Regions from separate parts of the Ancylobacter novellus DSM 506 genome, predicted to be linked through region 1. Evidence: predicted binding sites of a transcription regulator. Region 1 holds the regulator's gene; each other region holds the start of a gene.
What was found. Region 1 encodes PhoB, which activates phosphate uptake and scavenging genes when phosphate is short. Its sites were predicted from a motif close to TGTCATNNANCTGTCAT; they were not measured.

Region 1 (5,918 bases):
CGTGCTGCTCTCCGCCCCGTCGATCCTCATTGGCCTGTTCGTCTACCAGCTTCTCGTCATTCCCTTCGGCGGCTTCTCCGGCTGGGCCGGCGCCATCGCGCTCGCCATCATCATCATCCCGGTGGTGGTGCGCACGACCGAGGACATGCTGAACCTGGTGCCGATCGGCCTGCGCGAGGCGGCCTTCGCGCTCGGCGCGCCGCAGTGGAAGGTGGTGACCTTCGTGACCTGGCGCGCCGCCCGCGCCGGCATCGTCACCGGCATCCTGCTGGCGCTCGCCCGCGCCGCCGGCGAGACCGCGCCGCTGCTGTTCACCTCGCTCGGCAATAATGGCTGGTCGATCAGCCTGGACGCGCCGATGGCCAGCCTGCCGATCGCCATCTACCAGTACGCCGCCAGCCCGTTCGAGGACTGGGTCGCGCTCGCCTGGGCGGGCGCGCTGATCATCACAGTCGGGGTGCTGACCCTGAACATCCTTTCCCGCCTCGTCCTGGCGAAGATGAAGTGAGACGGACCATGAACTTCGCACCTGAAACGTCGATCGACATCGCTTCCGCCGTCAACCGCGCCACCGCGCCGTCGGCCGATCCCAAGCTCAAGGTCGAGAAGCTCAACTTCTATTACGGCGACAACCACGCGCTGAAGAACATCAACTTCGAGATCCCCGAGAAGCGCGTCACCGCGATGATCGGGCCCTCGGGCTGCGGCAAGTCCACGCTGTTGCGCGTCTTCAACCGCATGTACCAGCTCTATCCGGGCCAGCGCGCGGAAGGGAGGATCCTGTTCGACGGCCAGGACCTGCTCGGCAAGCAGCTCGACTCCACCGTCGTGCGCTCGCGCATCGGCATGGTGTTCCAGAAGCCGACACCGTTCCCGATGTCGATCTACGACAACATCGCCTTCGGCGTGAAGCTGCACGAGAGCCTCGGCAAGGCGGCGATGGACGAGCGCGTCGAGTGGTGCCTGCGCAAGGCCGCCATCTGGGAAGAGACCAAGGACCGCCTGCACACCTCGGCGCTCGGCATGTCCGGCGGCCAGCAGCAGCGCCTGTGCATCGCCCGCACCATCGCGGTGCGCCCGGAAGTGATCCTGCTCGACGAGCCGACCTCGGCGCTCGACCCGATCTCGACCTCGAAGATCGAGGACCTGATCGACGAGCTGAAGCAGGAATTCACCATCGTCATCGTGACCCACAACATGCAGCAAGCGGCCCGCTGCGCCGACATCACCTCCTTCTTCTATCTCGGGGAGCTGATCGAGGCGGGTCCCTCCAACGAGATCTTCACCAATCCCCGCGAAGCCCGCACCCGCGACTACATCACCGGCCGCTTCGGCTGAGCCGGCGACGAGAGAGGCCAGACCCATGACCGAACATATCGTCTCGTCGTTCGACACCGACCTCAAGGAAATCGGCCGCCGCGTGGTCGAGATGGGCGGGCAGTCCGAGCGTCTCGTCGCCGACTCCGTCCAGGCGCTGGTCAAGCGCGACGCCGAGCTGGCCCAGAAGGTGATCGTGCTCGACGGCCCGATCGACCTGCTGCAGCGGGAGATCGAGGAGAAGGCGGTGCTCACCATCGCCCGCCGCCAGCCGCTCGCCGGCGACCTGCGCGAGATCGTCGCCGCCATGCGCATCGCCAACGACCTCGAGCGCATCGGCGACCTCGCCAAGAACACCGCCAAGCGCGTGCTGGCGCTGACCGGCGAGTTCCACCCGCAGAAGCTGGTGCGCGGCGTCGAGCACATGTCGGGCATCGTGCTCGAGCAGCTGAAGATGGTACTGGATTCCTATGCCAGCCGCGACGAGGCCAAGGCGCTGGAAGTCTGGCAGCGCGACGGCGAGGTCGACGTGCTCTACACCTCGCTGTTCCGCGAGCTCCTCACCTACATGATGGAGGACCCGCGCAACATCTCGCTGTGCACGCATCTCCTGTTCTGCGCCAAGAACATCGAGCGCATCGGCGACCATGCCACCAACATCGCCGAGACCGTGCACTATCTCGTCACCGGGCAGCTCCTCACCGAGGAACGGCCCAAGCAGGACACCAGCAGCCTGACCAGCGTGGCGTTCCTGGCCTGAGCCGCGAACGAGCGGGAACGCGACGATGCCGACCAACATTCTGATCGTGGAGGATGAGGAGCCCCTCACCCTCCTCCTGCGCTACAACCTCGAATCCGAAGGCTATGCGGTCGACAGCGTCGGCCGCGGCGACGAGGCGGAGACCCGGCTGCGCGAGAGCGTGCCGGACCTCCTGATCCTCGACTGGATGCTGCCCGGCCTCTCCGGCATCGAATTGTGCCGGCGGCTGCGGGCCCGGCCCGAGACCGAGCGCATGCCGATCCTCATGCTCACCGCCCGCGGCGAGGAGACCGAGCGCGTGCGCGGCCTCGCCACCGGCGCCGACGACTATGTGGTGAAGCCCTTCTCGGTGCCCGAACTGGTGGCGCGGGTGCGCGCGCTGCTGCGCCGGGCCAAGCCCGAGCACATCTCGACGCTGCTGCGCGCCGGCGACATCGAGCTCGACCGCGAGACCAAGCGGGTGCACCGCGCCGGGCGCGAACTGCATCTCGGGCCGACCGAATTCCGGCTCTTGGAATTCCTCATGCAGTCGCCGGGCCGGGTCTATTCGCGCGAGCAACTGCTCGACGGCGTGTGGGGCCAGGACGTCTATATCGACGAGCGCACGGTCGACGTGCATGTCGGCCGCCTGCGCAAGGCGCTCAACCGCCCGCGCCAGCCCGACCCGATCCGCACCGTGCGCGGCTCCGGCTACTCGTTCAACGAGATGTTCGCCCGCGCGCATTGAGGGGCGCTCCGCCCTCCCTGCGACAGTGTATGGGCCGCCATACCCTAGCGCGCCGTCATGCCCGGCCTTGTGCCGGGCATCCACGCCTTGGGACCGGGTGCAGGCGGAAAGACGTGGATGGCCGGATCAAGTCCGGCCATGACGTCGCGTTGGCGAAGCCGCCTCCGGCCGGGATGACGACTAACCCCACCCTCATCCCCGGGCTTGACCCGGGGATGAGGGAAAGTGGAAGGGTTCGGCGCAGGATCAGCCCGCCGCCGCCACCCCGCCCCCGTTCTCCCGATATTGCTGCTCGATCTCCAGCAGCCGCTGCTTGCGCCAGAGGCCGCCGCCATAGCCGGTGAGCGCGCCGTCGGCGCCGATGACGCGGTGGCAGGGGATGATCAGGGCGAGCTGGTTGGCGCCGTTGGCCCGCGCCACCGCCCTGACCGCCGAGGGCTGGCCGATGCGCCGGGCGATCTCGCCATAGGAGCGGGTGTCGCCCGCCGGTATCTGCTGCAATTCGGCCCAGACCGCGCGGGTGAAGGCGCTGCCGTCGAGCGCCAGCGGCGTGCGGAACTGAGCTGATTTGCCGGCAAAGAAATCCGCCAGCTCGGCGCGTATCTGCTCGGTCGGGGCGTAGCTGCCGATGCCGAGATCGCCCTTGGCGCGCGCCCGCAGCCGCGCGACCTCGGTGGGCAACGCCTTGCGCTCGACGAATTCCAGCAGATGCAGATGCGAGGCACTGCTGATCGCGATCATGTCGCCGAGCGGCGTGCCGATCCAGTCCGCCAGCAGCATGCCCTTGGTGGAAAGCTCGCCCGGCGCGCAGCCGATCACCCGCGCGAAGGCCGCCCGGAAGGCGCTTGCCGACTGGAATCCGGCATCCTGCTGCGCGGCGATCACCGTGCCGCCCTCCGACAGCGTCTCGAAGCCTTCGCGCAGCCGCCGGTGCCGCGCCATCTCCAGGAAGGTCATGCCGTATTGTCGCTTGAAGGCGCGGCGCACGGTGGAGAGGTCGAGCCCCATGCGGGCGATGTCGTCCTCGCCCCAGCGATAATGCGGGCGGGCATCGAGCGCCGCCAGCAGCCGGCCGATCGTCGGGTCGGCGCTGGCCGCCGGCTGCAAGGGATGGCAGCGCTTGCAGGGCCGGAAGCCCGCCTCGATGCAGGCGCCGATGGTGGCGTGGAAGGTGCAGTTCGCGGCGAGCGGTTTCCTCGCCGGGCAGGTCAGCCGGCAGAACACGCCGGTCGAGGCGACGCAGACATAGGCGCGCCCCTCATAGGCCTCGTCGCGGTCGAGCAGGGCCTGGTAGAGCGTGGAGTGATCGGGCAGGTCGAAGAACATGCCCGGAAACTATCACGCCCACCCGGCGCCGCCGCCGCAAATCGGGCGGTTATTGTTTTGCGCGGGACGGCTATCGGCGTTCGGAGGCCCGCCCACAAAGCACCCTCATCCTGAGGTGCGAGCGCAAGCGAGCCTCGAAGGATGCTCGCTATCGCGCACCCGGACGAGCATCCTTCGAGGCCCCGCCAAGAGGCGGGGCACCTCAGGATGAGGTTGTCCGTGTTGGAAGGCTATCGCGCCAGCCGTCTCAGCTGCGGGTGATCGACAGGCCGCCATCGACCAGATGCGCGGTGCCCGACACGAAGGACGCGTCGTCCGAGGCGAGATAGAGCACGGAGCGCGCGATCTCCTCCGGCGCGCCGACGCGCTTCAGCGCGTGCATGCCGGCGAGAGTGGCCTGGCTCGCCGCGTCGGGGCTGCGCTCGCGGAACATCGGCGTGTCGATGGCGCCCGGCAGCACCGCGTTCACCCGCACGCCCTGCGGCCCGTATTCGGCAGCGAGCGCCTGCGTCAGCCCGATCAGCCCGGACTTGGAGGCGGCATAGGCGGCCGTGCCGGGGAAGGCGAGCGTGTAGCCGACGAAGGTCGAGGTGAAGATCACCGAGCCGCCGCCATCCTTAAGCATCTGCGCGATCTGCTGCTGGGCGCCGAAGAAGGCGCCGGTCAAGTTGATCGCCAGCGCCTCGTTCCAGCCCTCGGCGGAGACGCCGGTGCTGTCGCCGCCCTCGCCGAGAATGCCGGCATTGTTGAAGGCGACGTCGAGCCGACCGTAGCGCTCGACCGCCAGCGCCACCAGCGCCTGCGCATAGTCCTTCGAGCGCACGTCGCCGGCGAGAGCCACCGCCTCGCCGCCGGCGGAGGCGATCTCGGCGACCAGGGCGTCGAGCTCATCCTTGCGGCGCGCGCCCACCACGACCTTCGCGCCCTCGGCGGCGAAGAGCAGCGCCGTGGCGCGGCCGATGCCGGAGCTGGCGCCGGTGACGATGGCGACTTTTTCCTTGAGGCGGGGCATGAGACTTCTCCGTGATGTCCGTTCCAGCGGCTGCCGGACGATCCGGGGCCGGCCTGTTTCGTCAGGGAGTATGGTGCGGGTCCGGCGTTCGGATTAGTCTGTCAATGATGGATTTCGCGTACGGAAAACCCGAACGATGAAACTGGACGGCATCGCGGTCTTCGTCGCCGTCGCCGAGGCCGGCTCGATCAGCGAGGCCGCCCGCCGGCTGCGGATCGCGAAATCCGTGGCGAGCGACCGGCTCGTCGAGCTGGAGCGCAGCCTGGGCGCCACCCTCGTCCACCGCTCGACCCGCAAGCTGTCGCTCACCGAGGACGGCGTGGCCTTCCTGGAGCGCGCCTCGGCGGCGCTGCGCGAGCTCGATGCCGCCGCTGCCGATCTCGCCGAACGGCGCGGCACGCTGGCCGGGCCACTGCGGCTCTCCGCGCCGGTGAGCTTCACCCGGCTGCATCTGGGGCCGGCGCTCTATCCGTTCCTGCGCGCCCATCCGAGCATCGAGCTGACGCTCGACCTCGATGATCGCCGCATCGACGCGCAGGCGGAAGGCTATGACGGGGTGATCCGGCACGGGCCGATGCACGACAGCCGGCTGGTCGCCTGGCGCCTCGCCCGCAGCCGGCGCCTGCTGGTCGCGGCGCCGGACTATCTCGCCCGGCATGGCTCGCCGGACAGTCTCGCCGCGCTCAACGGCCATCGCGGCATCTTCTACACCCATCGCGGCATCGCCGACTGGCGCTTCGTGATGCCGGGAAGGACGGTGCAGGTGCGCGCTCAGG
Region 2 (5,918 bases), 1.2 Mb from region 1:
CCGGAGCATCCCTATCCCGCCGCGCTGGAGGATGCACTCGCGTCCTGGCGGTTCCTGCGCGGTGAGGGCTATGCCCCGCAGTCCATCGCCATCGGCGGCGACAGCGCCGGCGGCAACCTGACGCTCGCCACGTTGCTCGCCTTACGTCAACAGGGGGAGGCGCTGCCGGCCGCCGCATGGCTCGTGTCGCCTTGGACCGACCTGACGATGAGCGGCGCCTCGCTCGACCTCAAGGCCGAGGTCGATCCGCTGATCAGCCGCGACTATCTGGTCGGCCTCGCGCAAGCCTTCCTTGCCGGTCGCGATGCCGCCGATCCCGCCGTCTCGCCGCTCTTCGCCGACCTGTCCGGCCTGCCGCCGACATTGGTGCAGGTCGGCTCCAGCGAGACGCTGCTCGACGATGCGGTAGGCATCGCCCGTGCGCTCGGCGCGGCCGAGGTGCCGGTCATGCTGGAGGTGTGGCCGCGCATGATCCACGCCTGGATGCTGTGGTCGCGGCTTGCCGATGGCCGGGCCGGCAGCGCCCGCGCCGCCGCCTGGCTGCGCGAGAGGCTCGCGCCCTAGAACAGGCTGAGCACGAAGACCGCCAGCAGGATGGCCGCGCCCCACAGGTCCGAGATCATCGCCACGGTCTCACGCAGGTTCCGCTCCGGGCGCATCATGTGGTTGATACCGGCAAGGCCGAGGAACAGGCCGCCAATGAAGGCGACCGGCAGCGCCCAGATCGAGAAGACGATCGACAGCAGGCCGGCGAGGCCGATCGCGCTGTTGGCGAAGCCGAGTTCCTGCACCAGCACATGGGAACGCGGATCGTCGACGCCGAGTATGCCCTTGGCGGTGAAGCCGGGGCGCAGGATCTGCGAGACGCCGGCGAGCAGGAGGCGCACGCCCACCGCCCAGAAGGCGAACCATTTGGTGGTGACGACTAGGAAGCCGCCGAGGCCCGTGGTGGTGGCGAGCTCGGCACCGATGCTGATGAGCGGTGCTACCACCATCGTCAGCACTATGATCGCGTAATACATCGCCGCCTGTACCCCTTCTCCCGTTCCCGCCGCCAGAGTGGCGAGCGAGAACCGGCGAAGTCAACGAGGCTGTCGCCGGGGCGATGATACCGTCCCCTGCAATTGTGACGATGCGGGTCGGATCGGGGTCGTCGGGCATCATTGAAATCGCTGGGTAAACCCGATGCGTGCCGGAGCGGTGTCGGTGGTTTCGCCGCGTCCCCCGCCAAAGCGATGCGCCGTCTGCGCTCCACACGTCATCGAATTGTAATCTGAGCTTCATCCACCCGTCATGCCGCGCCGTTACCCCAAGCCGGTCCTTCAATGGCCGGCGGGAGATCCGATGGCGGCAGCGCTTCAACTCGACCGCGTGACCAAGACCTATGGTGCCATGCGCGCCGTGGACAATGTCTCGCTCACGATCCGGGAGGGCGAGCGCGTGGCGCTGATCGGCGCCTCGGGCTCCGGCAAGTCCACGCTGATCCGTCTCGCCTCCGGCCTGATCCTCGCGGATGCGCAGGGCCGCGGCACCGGCGCGGTGCAGGCGTACGGCCTCAGGGTGCAGGAAGGCGGCAAGCTCGCCGCCGAGGCGCGTGCGGCGCGGCGCAATATCGGCCTCGTCTTCCAGCAGTTCGCCCTGGCCGGGCGTCTCTCGGTCATGACCAACGTGCTGGTTGGCGCGCTCGGGCGGATGAGCGCCCTGCGCGGAACACTCGGCCTGTTCAATTCCGACGAACGCCGTACCGCCTATGCCGCGCTCGCCGAGGTCGGCATCGCCCAGCATGCCGCCAAGCGTGCCCGCGAGCTTTCCGGCGGCCAGCAGCAGCGCGTCGCCATCGCCCGCGCGCTGGTGCAGGGCGCCCGCCTCGTGCTCGCCGACGAGCCCATCGCCTCGCTCGACCCCAAGTCGGCCAAGCGGGTGATGGACACGCTGGTGACGATGAGCCGCGACCACGGCATCGCCCTCGTGGTCTCGCTGCATCAGGTGGACTACGCCACCGCCTATTTCGACCGCGTGATCGCGATGAATGCCGGCCGCGTGGTGTTCGACGGCCCGGCCGCGCAGATCAACGCCGCCTTCCTCACTGAGCTCTACGGCGCCAGCGCCGAGGAGCTGATCCTGCCGAGCCAGTTTGCCGTGACCGTGCCGCCCGGGACGGGCGCGCCCGCGGAAATCCCCTCGTCCCAGACCGTATCCTAGACAGGAGCGAAGACCATGAAGCGCATTCTCGCGGCCGGCCTCGTGCTGGCTGGCCTGACCGCCCCGCTGGCGGCGCAGGAAGTCAAGGAGCTGAACTTCGGCATCATCTCGACCGAGTCCTCGGCCGGCCTCGCCAAGAGCTTCGAGCCGATGCTGAAGGACCTCGAAAAGGCCGTTGGCGTGCCGGTGAAGGCCTTCTTCGCGCAGGACTATGCCGGCGTCATCGAGGGCATGCGCTTCAAGAAGGTCGACCTTGCCTGGTACGGCAACAAGTCGGCCATGGAAGCGGTCGACCGCGCCGGCGGCGAGATCTTCGTCCAGACGACCAAGCCGGACGGCACCAAGGGCTACTACTCGCTCATCATCACCAATGCCGACAACAACGCCGTCAACAATCTCAAGGACGTGGTCGACTGCTCGAAGGGCCTGACCTTCGGCAATGGCGATCCGAACTCGACCTCCGGCAACCTCGTGCCGAGCTACTATGTGTTCGCGCTGAACAAGGTCGACCCGAACAAGTGCTACAAGCGCGTCGTAGTCTCCAACCATGAGGGCAACGCCCTCGCGGTCGCCAACAAGCAGGTCGACATCGCCACCAACAACACCGAGTCGATGGACCGTCTGAAGGACGTCCGCCCGGCCGAGGCCGCCAAGCTCAAGGAAGTGTGGCGTTCGCCGCTCATCCCGTCCGACCCGCTGGTGTGGCGCACTGACCTGCCGGCTGACATGAAGGCCAAGATCTACACCTTCTTCCTCACCTATGGCCGCCTCGGCTCGGATGAGGAAGTCGCCCGCCAGCGCGCGATCCTGGCCAAGACCTCGGACGGCTGGGGCACCTTCGTTCCCTCGTCCAACGCCCAGCTCTACCCGATCCGCCAGCTCGAGCTGTTCAAGACCCGCCTGAAGGTCGAGGCCAGCGACAAGCTCTCGGCCGACGAGAAGGCCAAGCAGCTCAAGGAAATCGATGCCAAGCTCGCCGCGCTCGACGAGCAGATGAAGAAGGTTCCGAGCATGTGATTGCCATGGGCGGCCCGCTGGGGCCGCTCGTTCGCCTGACCGAACGCATCCCGGAGCGGCCCCTCGCGGCGGCTCCGGGAGCCTGCCGAGACGACGCGGGCACGACCTCGTCCGTCGCCCGCAATGCCGAACCGCGAGGCTTCCATGTTCGCCACCGATGCCGTCCACCGCGCCGCGACGAGCACCATGCCGCCGCCACCCGTGACACCGCTTGCCACCCGCCTGGTGCGCCTCGCGCTGGCTGCCCTGGCCGTGGTGGTGCTGGTCTATGCCTGGCACGAGGCCGAGATGAATCCGGGGCAGCTGGTGCGCGACGCCGGCAACATGGCCACGCTCGGCGCCGATTTCCTGAGGCCCGACTTCACCTATTGGGACCTCTACGCCAAGGACATGGTCGAGACGCTGGCCATCGCCATCTGGGGTACGCTGCTCGCCGTCATCGCCGGCATCCCGCTCGGCATCCTGTCCGCCGACAATGTCGCGCCGGCATGGATCGTCTTTCCGGTACGCCGACTGATGGACGCCTGCCGCGCCATCAACGAACTGGTCTTCGCGCTGATCTTCATTGCCGCGGTCGGCCTCGGCCCCTTCGCCGGCGTGCTCGCGTTGTTCGTCCACACGACCGGCATCGTGGCGAAGCTGTTCTCCGAAGCCGTGGAGGCGATCGACCCGGCGCCGGTGGAAGGCATTCGTGGCACCGGCGGCACCTGGCTGCAGGAGATCATCTACGGCGTGCTGCCGCAGGTGCTGCCACTGTGGATCTCCTATGCGCTCTACCGCTTCGAATCCAATGTCCGCTCCGCGACCGTGCTCGGCATCGTCGGCGGCGGCGGCATCGGGCTCACCTTCAACGACACGATGCGCAGCTTCCAGTATTCGCAGGCTTCCGCGATCCTGATCATCGTCATCGTCACGGTTTCCGTGCTCGACATGGCGAGCCAGCGCGTCCGCAAGCGCTTCATCTGAAGCGAGTCGCGAACCGGCATCCGCGTCGCCCTGCCCACGCGCCCGCCGTCATCCCCGGGCTTGACCCGGAGATCCAACTTGAAGCCCAAGACATGGATGGCCGGATCAAGTCCGGCCATGACGTTCCCTGTGGCGGCTCACGCTCGCTCAGCGCCACTGCGATAACGGCCTCCAACCTCTCCAAAGATTAATCTGCCGGAAACCGTCCGGCGAGCCTGGCGCGGCGTATGCTCCGCCGCACTGTCCCGCCTTCCGGAGAGGCTTCCTTGCGCACCATCGTCACCCTCATCGCCGATGTCTGGCGGCTTTCCATCCCCTATTTCCGTGGCGAGGACCGATGGAGGGGGCTCGCGCTCCTGGCGGCGGTGGTGGCGATGGAGGTCGGCTGGGTCTATGCGACCGTGCTGATCAACAGTTGGAACGCCGTGTTCTACGACGCCATCCAGAACAAGGACTATGCGGCCTTCACCCATCAGCTCTGGGTCTTCGCCGGCATCGCCGCCTGCGCCATCGCCGTCGCGGTGTATCAGGTCTATCTACGGCAGTGGCTGGAGATACGCTGGCGTACCTGGATGACGGAGAAATACCTCACCGCCTGGCTCGCCGATGAGACCCACTACCGGATGCGGCTGAAGGGCGATGCGGCCGATAACCCGGACCAGCGCATCGCCGAGGACATCCGCGCCTATATCAACCAGACCATCGGCCTGTTTCTCGGCCTGCTCAACGCGGTGATGACGCTCGCCTCCTTCGCCGTCATCCTGTGGGGCCTGTCCGGCAGCTTCTCCTTCAACCTGTTCGGCGGCTCGTGGAACATCCCCGGCTATCTGGTCTGGGCCGCCTTCGCCTATGCGGCGCTCGGCACGCTGCTCGCGCATCTCATCGGCCGCGTGCTGGTGAAGCTGAATTTCGACCAGCAGCGCTACGAGGCGGACTACCGCGTCGATCTGGTGCGCGTGCGCGAGAATGGCGAGCAGATCGCGCTGATGGAGGGTGAGCCGGTGGAGCGCGAGCGCCTGCTCGCCCGCTTCTCCCATGTGGTGAACAACTACTGGGGCATCATGATCGCGCAGAAGCGGCTGACCTGGTTCACCTCCGGCTATGGCCAGCTCTCGACCATCTTCCCCTTCGTCGTGGTGGCGCCGGCTTATTTCTCCGGCGCGATCCAGCTCGGCCAGCTGATGCAGACCGGCTCCGCCTTCGGGCAGGTGCAGGGTTCGTTCTCCTTCTTCATCAGCGCCTATGCACAGATCGCCGAATGGAAATCCATCGTCGACCGTCTCGTCGGCTTCGAGCGCTCGGTGATGGCGACGCAGGCGCAGGCGCTCGCCAGCGACTTTTCCCGCGTACCGGGCAAAGGCGGGGCGCCGCTCGCGGTGGCGCAGATGGAGGTGCGCTTGCCGGACGGGCGCGCCCTGCTCACCGTCGACGGGCTGGCGATCGGCCGCGGCGAGCGGGTGCTGCTCACCGGCGCCTCCGGCAGCGGCAAGAGCACGCTGCTGCGCGCTATCGCCGGCATCTGGCCCTATGGCCATGGCGAGGTGGCGGTGGCGGACGGCGCGCGGGTACTCGTCCTGCCGCAGCGACCCTATCTGCCGATCGGCTCGCTGCGCGGCGCGCTGGCCTATCCCGACCCGATGGAGGTGCATTCCGACGAGGAGATGCGCGAGGCGCTGGAAGCGGTGGGCCTGCCGGACCTTTCCGGGCAGCTCGACGAGCGCGGCCTGTGGCCG
Region 3 (5,918 bases), 1.8 Mb from region 1:
CTATTTCGACGATCATCGAAATTTGTCAGCGCGTCTCATGTGCGGTTCGCGAGGTCGAACTCCCGCTCTCGTACCATCCCTTCGACCGGTTCACGATCCAGACGACGGACAGCATCACCGGCACCTCGATGAGCACGCCGACCACCGTCGCCAGCGCGGCTCCGGACTGGAATCCGAACAGGCTGATGGCAGCGGCCACGGCCAGCTCGAAGAAGTTGGAGGCACCGATCAGCGCAGAGGGTCCCGCCACGCAGTGTTGCTCGCCGGCGAGGCGATTGAGGAGGTAGGCCAGCCCCGAGTTCAGGTAGACCTGAATCAGGATTGGCACCGCCAGCAGGGCTATGACGAGCGGCTGGGCCAGGATCTGCTCGCCCTGGAAGCCGAACAGCAGCACGAGGGTGGCGAGCAGAGCCACGAGGGAGAGCGGCTGCAAGCGCGCTAGCAAGGCATCGAGGCTCGCCCGCCCTCCCCGCGCCAGCAGCGCGCGGCGTACGACTTGCGCGACCACCACCGGCACGACGATGTAGAGCACCACCGACAGCACCAGCGTGTCCCACGGCACCGTGATCGCCGACAGCCCCAGCAGGAGGCCCACGATCGGTGCGAAGGCGAACACCATGATGGTGTCGTTGAGCGCCACCTGGGTCAGGGTGAAGTGCGGCTCGCCCCGGGTCAGGTTCGACCAGACGAACACCATGGCGGTGCAGGGTGCGGCCGCCAGGATGATCAGCCCGGCAATGTGGCTGTCGATCTGGTCGGCCGGGAGATAAGGGCGAAAGAGCCAGCCGATGAACAGCCAGCCGAGCGCGGCCATGGAGAACGGCTTCACCGCCCAGTTGATGAACAGGGTGACGCCGATCCCGCGCCAATGCCGGGTGACCTCTCCCAGCGCGGCGAAATCGATCCGGAGCAGCATGGGCACGATCATCAGCCAGATCAGCACCGCGACCGGCAGATTGACTCTGGCGATCTCCGCCGCGCCGATGGCATGGAACACGCCCGGCAGAACATGACCGAGGGCGATGCCGACGACGATGCAGAGGGCGACCCAGACGGTCAGGTAGCGTTCGAAGGTTGACATGCTTGCTCCTAGGCGGCCGCCACGCGGTGGCCATCGGCGTCCACGACCAGCTCGCCGTCTTCCTTGCGGAACAGGCCGCGCTGCGCATCGGGGAGGATGTCCAGCACAGAACGATGATCGCTGGTCAGTGCCTCACGCCGCGCGGGCGGCGACGGTCATTTCGGTTGCGCCTTCCATGACGCCGATGTCGCCGAGTCTTCTTTTGAGGGCGGCAAGGTCCAGCGTCTCGATCGGCAGGTTCACGAAGGCCGACATGCGCGCCGCGATCTGCCGGTACGTGCTCTGGAAGGCTGCGCGAAGTTCGGCCTCGTTGTTGCCCGCAGCCGCCGGATCGGGCAGTCCCCAATGGGCCGTAAGAGGGTGTCCCGGGAAATTCGGGCAGCTTTCGCCAGCGGCCGAATCGCAAACGGTAATGACGAAGTCCATCGGCTCGACGGCGCCGTCGGCAAACTCGTCCCAGCTCTTCGAGCGAAGATCGTCGGTCGTGTAGCCGAGGGTGCGGAGTAGATCGATCACCAGCGGATGCGGCGCGCCGCGCGGCTGGCTACCGGCCGAATAGGCGTGGAAGCGGCCACGCCCCTCTCTGTTCAGGATCGCCTCCGCCATGATCGACCGGGCTGAATTATGCGAGCAGACCAGGAGGACGTTGTAGGTACGCGCCACCGGTTCGCTCGGCCGCAGCCGCGGAAAGGCGAGTTCCTCCGCTGCCGGAACCGGCAATTCCGAGATCAGCAACGACAGAATGGAGGCCGTGCGGCCCGTGCTGGCCGCATAAATGATGGAACGGCCTTCGCGACGGGAAGTGACGAGACCTGCGCGTTCCAGCTGGGCGAGGTGCGTCGACATGGTGTTGTGCGGCACGGCCAGCAGACGCGCGATGTCCCCCGCCGCGAGGCCGTAGGGCGCGTAGCGCAGCAGCAGGCGGAATGCATCGAGACGGGTAGGCTGGGCAAGCGCGTCGAAAACCTCGACCGCATCGTCGGACAGCAGGCGCTTCACATCCATCGTGCGCTAGGTCTCCGCTTCAGCTGCCGCTCTTGAACGCCGTGGCCCAGTACTCCTTCACCTGCCGCACCAGCGGCTCCGGAACCGGGACATAGCCGAGTTTCGATGCATATTCACTGCCTTCGCCAAGTGCAAAGGCAAAGAATGCGAAGGCGGTCCGGCTGCGGTCGGGGCTGACGGGAGCCCTGTACATGAGGGCGAAGGTAGTAGCCGCGATCGGATAGGCATCCGGCGCGGGGGAGTCGTTGATCGTGGCATAGAAATCGCGCGTCTGCTTCCAGTCCACGCTCAGCGCCGCGGCCTGGAACGAGGCTGCGCTCGGAGCGATGAAGTTCCCTGCACGGTTCTGGACCAGACCGTAGGCCAGCTTCGCTTGGGTGACATAGGTGAACTCGACGTAGCCAATCGAGTTCTCTACGCGCTGGACTTCGAGCGCCACGCCCTCATTGCCCCGTGCCCCGCTGCCGACCGGCCAGGCGACGGAATTTCCTTCGCCGAGTGTCTCCTTCCACTCCTGGCTGGCTTTCGAAAGATACGAGACCCAGTTGAAGGTGGTGCCGGACCCGTCCGAACGGTGGATTACCGCGATCAGGCTATCGGGAAGCGGAAGGTCCGGGTTGAGCGCCTTGAGCGCGGGATCGGACCACTTTGTGATCTTCCCCATGTAGATGTCGGCCAGCACGGCTCCGGTGAACCGCATGGTGCCGGGTTTGACGCCCGGGATGTTGAAGACCGGCACCACGCCGCCGAAGACGATTGGAAACTGGCCAAGCCCCAGACGCTGCAGTTCTTCGGGCTTCAGCGGCTTGTCCGAAGCCCCGAAATCTACCGCCTTGTCGCGGATGCGGTTCACGCCCGCCGACGAGCCGACCGACTGGTAGCCCACGATGGTGCCATGTGCCTGGCGGTAGGCCTGGGCCCACTGCCAGATGATCGGGTAGGCGAAAGTCGATCCCGCCCCGCTCAACTCGTCCGCATGTGCGGGACTGGCCAGTGTCATGAGGGCGGTGGCTGCCAAGGCGAGGAGAGAGCGGCGCATGGGGTTCTCCCTGATTTATAATTCAATCCGTCGAGATTCATCGACACGATTATAAAAATGATGCACGACATATCAATGACGCAAGCCATAATGTCTTTATGTCGAGAATTATCGACGTTTTTTTGAGCGAGAGGATAGCGAAGCACGTAAAGGCCGTTCCGGATGCGCTGCGGCAAGGCGCCTACGTCCTCGGATAACCATGGCGGTGCTGGGCGGGCTCGGCAATCTCCCGTCAGAAGCGTCGCGTCGACTTTCCTCTTGGTCTTCCCTCGAACGCGTTCGAACGCCGGCTTTTCCGCTGGCCTTCGCTTTTGCCCTGATCCGATGGCTTGCCCTCGCGCGGCTTCTCGAACGCGCCCTTGCCGTGCTCCGCTCTGCCATCGGCCGATTTCCCAGGCGCGGGACCATTGCGAAACTTCTTGCCGCGGGAGGGCTTCTCGGATGGCGGCAGGCCGCGCATCGGCTTCCCGCGGGCGGGACGCGCCGAATGGCCCTCCGGCGGACCGGGCAACCGCTCGATGATTACGTCGTCACCGTCCGCCTTGCTGGCCACCTTGCCGAAGCGGTCAGCGGCGGCGAGGCTAACCTCGAAGGCCGTTTCCTCATCGAATATGCGGATGACACCGATATCCTTTCGGGTCACGTTCCCGCGCCGGCAGATCAGCGGTAGCAGCCATTTCGGATCGGCATTCTTGCGGCGCCCGACATTGAGGCGGAACCAGACACTGCCGGCTCCCGATGCTCCGCCGAAATCCCGACCGGCAGCAAGGTCGCGCGCGGCACGCGGCTCCCCCGGATCGGCGACCTCCTCCGGGGCCGGCAAGCCGGCCCGATAGAGGCGAACCAGCGCGGCGGCCAGATGCTCAGGCGAATGCGCAGCGAGCAGCGCAAGGCCGGCGCTGGCATCCTCTTCATTCGGCTCATCGGCGACCAGGGGGTCGCGCAGCATACGTTCGTGGTCGAGCTTGCGGATGTCCTCGGAGGTCGGCGGGCCCGACCATGAGGGCTTGATGCCCAACGCCCGCATCAGATCTTCCGTCCGGCGCCGACGAAACGGCGGCACCAGCAGCACGCTAACGCCCTTGCGGCCTGCCCGGCCAGTGCGGCCGCTGCGGTGCTGCAGGCTTTCGGCATCGTTCGGGAGGTCGGCATGGATGACGAGGCCGAGGTTCGGCAGGTCGATGCCACGCGCCGCGACATCCGTGGCGACACAGACCCGCGCCCGCCCGTCCCGCAATGCCTGCAAGGCGTGGTTGCGCTCGTTCTGGCTCAGTTCACCGGATAGCGCCACCGCGGAGAACTGCCGCTCCTGAAGCATGGCGTGCATACGCCGCACGGCTTCCCGCGTGTTGCAAAACACGATGGCACTCGGAGTGTCGTAATAGCGCAGCACGTTGACCACGGCATGCTCGACCTCGGTCGGCGCGACGCGCATCGTGCGGTACTCGATGTCGGCGTGACCCCCTTCAGCGCTTGCCACCTCGATCCGCAGCGCGTCGCGCTGATAGCGCCTGGCAAGCGTGGTGATGCCACGCGCCATGGTCGCGGAGAACAGCAGGCTGCGCCGCTCCGGCGGGGTGGCGTCAAGTATGAACTCGAGATCTTCGCGAAAGCCGAGGTCGAGCATCTCGTCGGCTTCGTCGAGCACGGCGACGCGCAGCGCGGAGAGGTCGAGGCGGCCTCGTTCCAGATGATCGCGCAGGCGGCCGGGCGTGCCGACGACCACATGGGCGCCTTGGTTCAGCAGCCGCTGCTCCTGGCGCGGATCCATGCCGCCGACGCAGGAGACGATGCGGGCTCCGGTCGCCGCGTAGAGCCAGGCGAACTCGCGCTGGACCTGCAGCGCCAATTCGCGCGTCGGGGCCACCACCAGCGCCTGCGGCACGGTCGCGGCCGCAAATCTCTCCGAGACGCCCAGCAGCGTCTCGGCCATGGCGAGGCCATAGGCGACTGTCTTGCCGGAACCGGTCTGGGCAGACACCAGGAGGTCGCGACCTGACGCCTCGGGCGCCAGCACGGCAAGCTGCACCGGCGTTGGGTTGTCGTAATCCCGGGCGGCCAGGGACCGGGCGAGCGCCGGATTCGTCGTCATGAAGGGCACGGCTGTTTCCGCCTATCTCGCGGTGTCGTCAGGCGTCGAAGGCGAGCCGTCGGAAAGTATGTGGAGCGCCTTCTTACTAGGCTGGGAGTCCAGATGCCACAGCCGTCCGGGTGCGCTTCCAAGGCGCATCGCGTCGTTCTCGTAAAGCTGCGGGCCAAGGATTGCCCACGGCAGAGGCTCGTCCCGATGCGATTGGGGGATGTCTGTTATTTCAATCAACCCCTGATCTTGCATCGACCCGAGCACTTCCAATTCACTGCACAATCACTGCGCCATCCTGGGTCTCGACAATGGGTGTTCGCGCCTGCGAGCGAGCGGTAGTTCGCCCCGGCCGCCGAAGCTATTGGCCGGGCGTCGCCGGGGCCGCTTCTTGCGCCGGTACGCCGTCCTCCTCGCCCCAGCGGGGAAATGCCTTGAGGTCGAGATCGAACAGATCGAGCACCCGGCCGATCGTGTGGGTCACCATGTCGTCCAGCGACTGCGGGCGCGCATAGAAGGCCGGGACCGGCGGCGCGATGACGCCGCCCATCTCGGTGATCGCCAGCATGCTCTTCAGATGCCCGGCATGAAGCGGCGTCTCGCGCAGCATCAGCACGAGCCGGCGGCGCTCCTTCAGGCAGACGTCGGCCGCGCGGCTGATGAGGCCGGAGGTCACGCCATGGGCGATGTCGCTCATGCTGCGCACCGAGCAG
Region 4 (5,918 bases), 2.1 Mb from region 1:
CGAGGAAATCTCGAAGGTGAGCCGTCCCGGCGTCGCCGCCAGCAGCGCGTCGCAGATCGAGCCGGTGGCGCGCTCATTGCGCTCGCGCCCGCCGGAGCGGAAGGAGCGCGCATGGTCGTCGAAACCGGCCGGCTCGGCCGTCATCACCCGCGCCTCGGGGAAAGAGTGCTTCACCGCCAGCGCGATGCCGGAGACGAGCCCGCCGCCGGAGGCGTTGGCGACCACCACATCGGGAGCGAGGCCACGCGCGGAAAAATCCTCGGCGATCTCCAGCCCGACCGTGCCCTGCCCGGCGATGATGTAGAAGTCGTCATAGGGCGGCACGAAGACGGCGCCGCGCTCGGCGGCGATGCTGCCGGCGATGGCGTCGCGGTCGTCATGCTCGCGGTCGTACTGCACCACCTCGCCGCCGAAGGCGATGGTGCGGTTGCGCTTCATCGCCGGCGCGTCCTTCGGCATGACGATCACCGAGCGCATGCCCATCAGCGTCGCCGCCGCCGCCACGCCCTGCGCGTGGTTGCCTGACGAGCACGCCACCACGCCGCCGGCGCGCTGGTCCTCGGGAATGCGGGAGATGCGGTTATAGGCGCCGCGGAACTTGAACGAGCCGGTGCGCTGCAGCGGCTCGGGCTTGAGGAAGATGCGCCCGCCGGTGATCTCGTCCAGCCTCTGGTTGGAGATCAGCGGGGTGCGCACGGCGACGCCGGCGAGCCGCTCGGCCGCCGATTGCACGTCGTCGATGGTGGGAAGGGCGTTGCTCTGCATCATGGCGCGAGCTTAGTCGCGACATCGCGGCCGCGCATCTGAATTTGAGATGCAACTTTGCAGCACCCGCGCGCCGCGCTTGCGTCGCCATGGCCCGCCAACCTAAATGGATGATGCACAACGGCAAACAGGAGCGGGCATGTCGGGCCGCACGCGCAGTCTCGATCGGGGCGACATGGACGCCGGCGCACAGGCCATCACCGGCCAGCTCGGACGCACCATCCAGCGGCTGCGTAAGGCTTACAACCTCTCGCTTTCCGAGCTGTCGGAGCAGTCCGGCGTCGCCAAGTCGATCATCAGCCAGATCGAGCGCAACGAGACCAACCCGACGCTCGCCACGGTCTGGCGCCTGTCGCAGGCGCTCGACGTCTCCATCGACCGCTTCATGGCGGCGACCGACGACGAGCCCTTTGTCGAGCACCTCACCCGTGCCGACACGCCGATCCTGCTCTCCGAGGACGGCAAGTGCCGCCTGACCATCACCGGCTGGATCAAGACGGTGGAATGGCTGCAATGGTTCGACTTCGTCGCCGAGCCGGGCGGGGAACTGGTCTCCGACGGCCACCAGCGCGGCTCGGTGGAGTGCCTCTCGGTGCTGTCGGGCGAATTGCAGGTCGAATGCGGCGATGTCTTCGAGACCGCCCGCGCCGGCGAGACGCTGCGCTACCGCTGCGACCGCCGCCACGTCATCCGCAATCTCGGTTCCGAGCCGGCGCACGCCACCATGGTGTGCCTGCTCAAGGCCGCCGTTCTCGACTGAGCCGACGCCCCTCTCCTTCCCTCATCCCCGGGCTTGACCCGGGGACCCAGACTGCCCATGCGCGGGCCGGCCCCTGGGTGGCCGGGTCAAGCCCGGCCATGAGGGTGAGCGAGGGCGCCCGTTCCGTAGTCATTCCCATCCGAACAACGTCATGCCCGGGCTTGACCCGGGCATCCACGTCTTGGCCGATAAAGGAAGGCGTGGCTCCCCGGCTCAAAGCCGGGGATGACGGTCGATCTTGTGTATCGCCCGCCTTCTCGCCAACCCTCGGCTCAGTCGAGCTTGCCGAGCGAGATGAACTGCGTCTCGCCGGAGGAGTCGTCGACGCCGTCATTGTCGGTGACGATGAAGGCGTTGCCGGCCGCGTCGATGGCGAAGCTCTCGACCTTGTCGAGCACGTAGCCGTGCGGCGCCTTCAGCAGCGGCAGCAGGTCCTTGACCTCGGTCTTGGCCAATACTGGCGGCTGCACCTCGCTGCCGAGCGTCGCCGGGGTCATGCCCTTGAGCGAGACATAGGCGAGCTTCTTCAGCTTGGCTTCCGGCCCGATCAGGCTGTCGCGCTCGATGACGATGAAGCCGTCCTTGTAAGGGGTGATCTCGGACAGGCCGACCCAGCCCTTCTCCGTCTTGTCGAGCGGGTAGCGCACATAGCCCCAGCTCTTGTCGGACGGCTTGTAGGCGAGGATCTTGGCGAAGCCCTTCGGGTCGTCCTTCCATTCGCGCTGCACGGCGATCCACACGGTCTCATCGGCGCCAGAGCCGGTCACCGCGACTCCCTCGAAGCCGAAGCGGGTCGCCTGGGCCGCGAGCGCTTCCGGCAGCGCGATCTCCTGCGCGATGGAGCCGTCGGCGTTCACCTGCAGCAGCAGGTTCTGCGTCGCGTTCTCCTTCTTCTCGACGGCGCCTTCCGACACCGCCCAGAAGCCGCCCTCGGGCCGCACCGCGATGCCCTCGAGGTCGAGGCCCGTGGCCGGCTTGCCGTCCTTGGTGAGCACGGTCGCGGCGGTGATCTTGGCCGGGGTGGCGGTGGCGTCGACGGTCAGGATGCGGCCCTGGCTGTAGGCGCTGTCGGTCACCGCATAGAGCTTGCCCGCCTCCTTGGGATCGGCGGCAAAGCCCGAGAGCGCCGACCACCAGATCGGCAGGCCGTCCGGACCGTTCGCCGACTCGATGGTCGGATAGGCCGGCTTGGCGCCGGGCTGGCGCTGGTAGATGGTGACAATACCGCCGATGCCGCCATCCTCGCGCAGGTCGGTTTCCGCTGCAGTGACAAAGAGATCGCGGCCGGGGATGGCGATCAGCCCCTCCGGCCCGATGCCACCCGGCAGCACCTGCAGGAACTCGGGAGCCTCGCTGCCACCCTTGTCGCGGTAGACGAAGACGATCGAGCCGCGCTCGGAAGCGACGAAGATCAGGCGATCATTGCCGAAGGTCGCGACTTCCGCGCCCTCCATCTCGATGCCCTTCTTGTTGCGCTTGTCGGGATAATGGCCGAGGCGCACGGCGATGTGCTCCGGCGCCGGGCCGGATTCGAACAGCGCCTTGCCGGTCTTGTCGAAGATGGTGAAGCCGCGCGAGCCGCCCTTCCAGTCGCCTTCATTGGCGGTGACGAAGCGGTTGTCGTCGATCCACTGCACGGTATCGGGCTCGCGCGGAACCGCCTTCATCGAGCCGGACAGGTCGATGACGCGGTCCTTCTTGGTGTCGATGTGGTCGAGGTCGACGGTGCCGGCCGGGAAGTTCGCCGTCACCTTGCCGGTGGGCAGGTCGATGATGACGATGTGGTTGTTCTCCTGCAGCGTGACGACCGCTTCGTTGCGGGAGTTGATGTCGAGATATTCCGGCTCCGGGTCGGTCGGCGCCACGGCGGCGAGGCCGGTCAGGTCGACCACCTTCTTGGAATCGTCGACGACGCGGCCATTCTTCACCTCGAAATAGGTGAAGTTGCCGGGCGGCATCTGCGGGATGACGCCGTCATTCACGTCCTCGTCGCGCTCATTCTCGATGGCGACGCCGAGATAGCTGCCGTCCGGGCTCTTGGCGATCGAATCGGGCTGCCCGCCGAGGTCGACCTTGTCCTCGACCTTCTTCGAGGCGAGGTCGACCACCGCCAGGTGGCCCGACGGCTTGGACTTCTTCTCGGAGGTGACGACGCCGACATAGGCCTTGCCACCGATCACCACGGTGGTGGTCGGCTCGCCGTCGAGGGCGACGGTGCCCGCGGGCTTGGGCGCGGCCGGATCGGTGATGTCGATGAAGCCGATGCGCTTGCCGGGGCTGTCGCTGTAGATCAGCGTCTTGCCGTCCTCGGTGAAGGTGATGATCTCCGACACCGTCTCCTTGGCCGGATCGGCGCCGGCCGGCAGGTTGTCAATCACGTTAAAGGTGGCAATGCGGTTGAATGCGGAATTCGTCGTCTGAGCCGAGGCGGTGACGGCAAGGCCGAGAACGGCCGCCGACACGCCGGCGAGAAGAATTTTGCGCATGGAATTGATCCCCGTCAGAGGGCGGGTCAAACGCCCGCCCTGACGCCGTTCAATTCCCTGCGAATGACAGCCGGATGACGAAATCACCGCGGAACGGCGCGAATTCGGCGCAACGTTCGACTTTGGTAGGAGCCGTTTTACCGTAAAGCCGAGAATTTGGGCTTGCACTTGCCGTTTGGGCATCGTCTCCTTGCGATATCGGGACAAGGCGCACCAAGCGCCGCCCGGCGGGCACGCGCCCGCACAGGAAACGCCACAGGAGGAACCGCCCATGACCGAAACGTCAGGGAAGAGCACGGACGCGCATCACGACGTCCGCACCAGCCGCCGCCGCTTCATTGCCACCGCCGCGGCCGTTGCCGGCGCAACCGCCGTTGCCGCGCCCGCCGTGCATGCGCAGGCGCCGATCAAGCTGAAATTCCAGTCGACCTGGCCGAACAAGGACATCTTCCACGAGTTCGCCGGCGACTACGTCAAGCGCGTCAACGCCATGACCGGCGGGCGCGTCGAACTCGAGCTGCTGCCCGCCGGCTCGGTGGTGCCCGCCTTCCAAATGGCCGACGCGGTATCGTCGGGCATTCTCGACGGCGGCCATGGCGTCGCCGCCTACTGGTACGGCAAGAACAAGGCCTTCTCGCTGTTCGGCACCGCCCCGGCCTTCGGCTGGGACGCCGACGAGCTTCTCGGCTGGATCCGCTATGGCGGTGGCCAGGAGCTCTATGACGACCTCATCACCAACGTGCTGAAGCTCAATCTCGTCGGCATGCTCTACGGGCCGATGCCGACCCAGCCGCTCGGCTGGTTCAAGAAGGAGATCACCAGCGCGGACGACTTCAAGGGGCTGAAGTACCGCACGGTCGGTCTCGGCGCGGACCTGAACAAGGAGCTCGGCGCGGCCGTCACCATCATCGCCGGCGGCGAGATCGTGCCCGCCATCGACCGCGGCCTGCTGGACGGCGCCGAGTTCAACAACCCGTCCTCCGACCTCGTGCTCGGCTTCCCGGACGTCTCGAAGATCTACATGCTCCAGAGCTACCATCAGGCGCTGGAGTGCTTCGAGATCCTGTTCAACAAGAACAAGTTCCAGGGCCTGCCGCAGGACGTGCAGGCGATCCTCAAGTCGGCCGCCGATGCCTCCTCCTCCGACATGATGTGGAAGGCGCAGGACCGCTACTCGAAGGATCTCGAGGCCATCAAGGCGCGCGGCGTGAAGGTGCTGCCCACCCCGAAGCCGGTCCTCGACGCTCAGCTGGCGGCCTGGGACAAGGTGATCGCCAACCTGTCCGCCGACCCGTTCTTCAAGAAGGTGATCGACAGCCAGAAGGCCTGGGCGCAGCGCGTCGTCGGCTTCCGCCTCCAGTACGAGGCGGATTCGAAGACCGCCTACGACCATTTCTTCGGCAAGGCGTGATCGCAGCCTGACAAGCGTCATCCCGGACGGCCGCAAGGCCGATCCGGGATCGTCGGCCGCATCGTTCTGTATCCGGTACATGATCCCGGCTCTGCGCGGGCCTGTCACCCGCTCCGGCCGGGATGACGTGTCTTATAGACCCTCTTCCGAGGCTATTTCCCATGCAATCCGTCCTGCTCGGCGTAGACCGGCTGAACGCCTTCATTGGCAAGCTATTCGCCTGGTGCATCGTCATCCTCACGCTGGCCATCAGCTATGAGGTCTTCCGGCGCTACGTGCTCCACGACCCGACCACCTGGGCCTATGACGTCAGCCTGATGCTGTACGGCGCCCTGTTCATGATGGCCGGGGCCTACACGCTCTCGCGCAACGGCCATGTGCGCGGCGACTTCATCTACCGCAAATGGGCGCCGGCGACGCAGGCCAAGGTCGACCTGGTTCTCTACTTCCTGTTCTACTTCCCCGGCATCCTGGCGCTGATCTATTCCGGCTGGAA

Region 2: the regulator PhoB is predicted to act here: its motif matches at 1,257-1,273, upstream of phnC (phosphonate ABC transporter ATP-binding protein).
Region 3: the regulator PhoB is predicted to act here: its motif matches at 3,190-3,206, upstream of pstS (phosphate ABC transporter substrate-binding protein PstS).
Region 4: the regulator PhoB is predicted to act here: its motif matches at 4,075-4,091, upstream of SNOV_RS10560 (esterase-like activity of phytase family protein).

What each region holds. Positions count from the first base shown of each region.
Region 1 is NC_014217.1:4,273,939-4,279,856, forward strand. Features, by position in the region: gene pstA (phosphate ABC transporter permease PstA) at 1-508, shown strand, start outside; gene pstB (phosphate ABC transporter ATP-binding protein PstB) at 517-1,338, shown strand; gene phoU (phosphate signaling complex protein PhoU) at 1,364-2,077, shown strand; gene phoB (phosphate regulon transcriptional regulator PhoB) at 2,103-2,804, shown strand; gene SNOV_RS20135 (bifunctional transcriptional activator/DNA repair enzyme AdaA) at 3,051-4,130, opposite strand; gene SNOV_RS20140 (SDR family oxidoreductase) at 4,378-5,142, opposite strand; gene SNOV_RS20145 (LysR family transcriptional regulator) at 5,279-5,918, shown strand, end outside.
Region 2 is NC_014217.1:663,361-669,278, forward strand. Features, by position in the region: gene SNOV_RS03150 (alpha/beta hydrolase) at 1-564, shown strand, start outside; gene SNOV_RS03155 (DUF6790 family protein) at 561-1,022, opposite strand; gene phnC (phosphonate ABC transporter ATP-binding protein) at 1,345-2,202, shown strand; gene phnD (phosphonate ABC transporter substrate-binding protein) at 2,218-3,219, shown strand; gene phnE (phosphonate ABC transporter, permease protein PhnE) at 3,364-4,185, shown strand; gene SNOV_RS03175 (ABC transporter ATP-binding protein/permease) at 4,452-5,918, shown strand, end outside.
Region 3 is NC_014217.1:1,323,965-1,329,882, reverse strand. Features, by position in the region: gene arsB (ACR3 family arsenite efflux transporter) at 26-1,081, opposite strand; gene SNOV_RS06395 (metalloregulator ArsR/SmtB family transcription factor) at 1,214-2,086, opposite strand; gene pstS (phosphate ABC transporter substrate-binding protein PstS) at 2,106-3,125, opposite strand; gene SNOV_RS06385 (DEAD/DEAH box helicase) at 3,358-5,217, opposite strand; gene SNOV_RS06380 (UbiX family flavin prenyltransferase) at 5,567-5,918, opposite strand, start outside.
Region 4 is NC_014217.1:2,211,442-2,217,359, forward strand. Features, by position in the region: gene SNOV_RS10550 (threonine ammonia-lyase) at 1-768, opposite strand, end outside; gene SNOV_RS10555 (helix-turn-helix domain-containing protein) at 905-1,525, shown strand; gene SNOV_RS10560 (esterase-like activity of phytase family protein) at 1,798-4,011, opposite strand; gene SNOV_RS10565 (TRAP transporter substrate-binding protein) at 4,283-5,422, shown strand; gene SNOV_RS10570 (TRAP transporter small permease subunit) at 5,584-5,918, shown strand, end outside.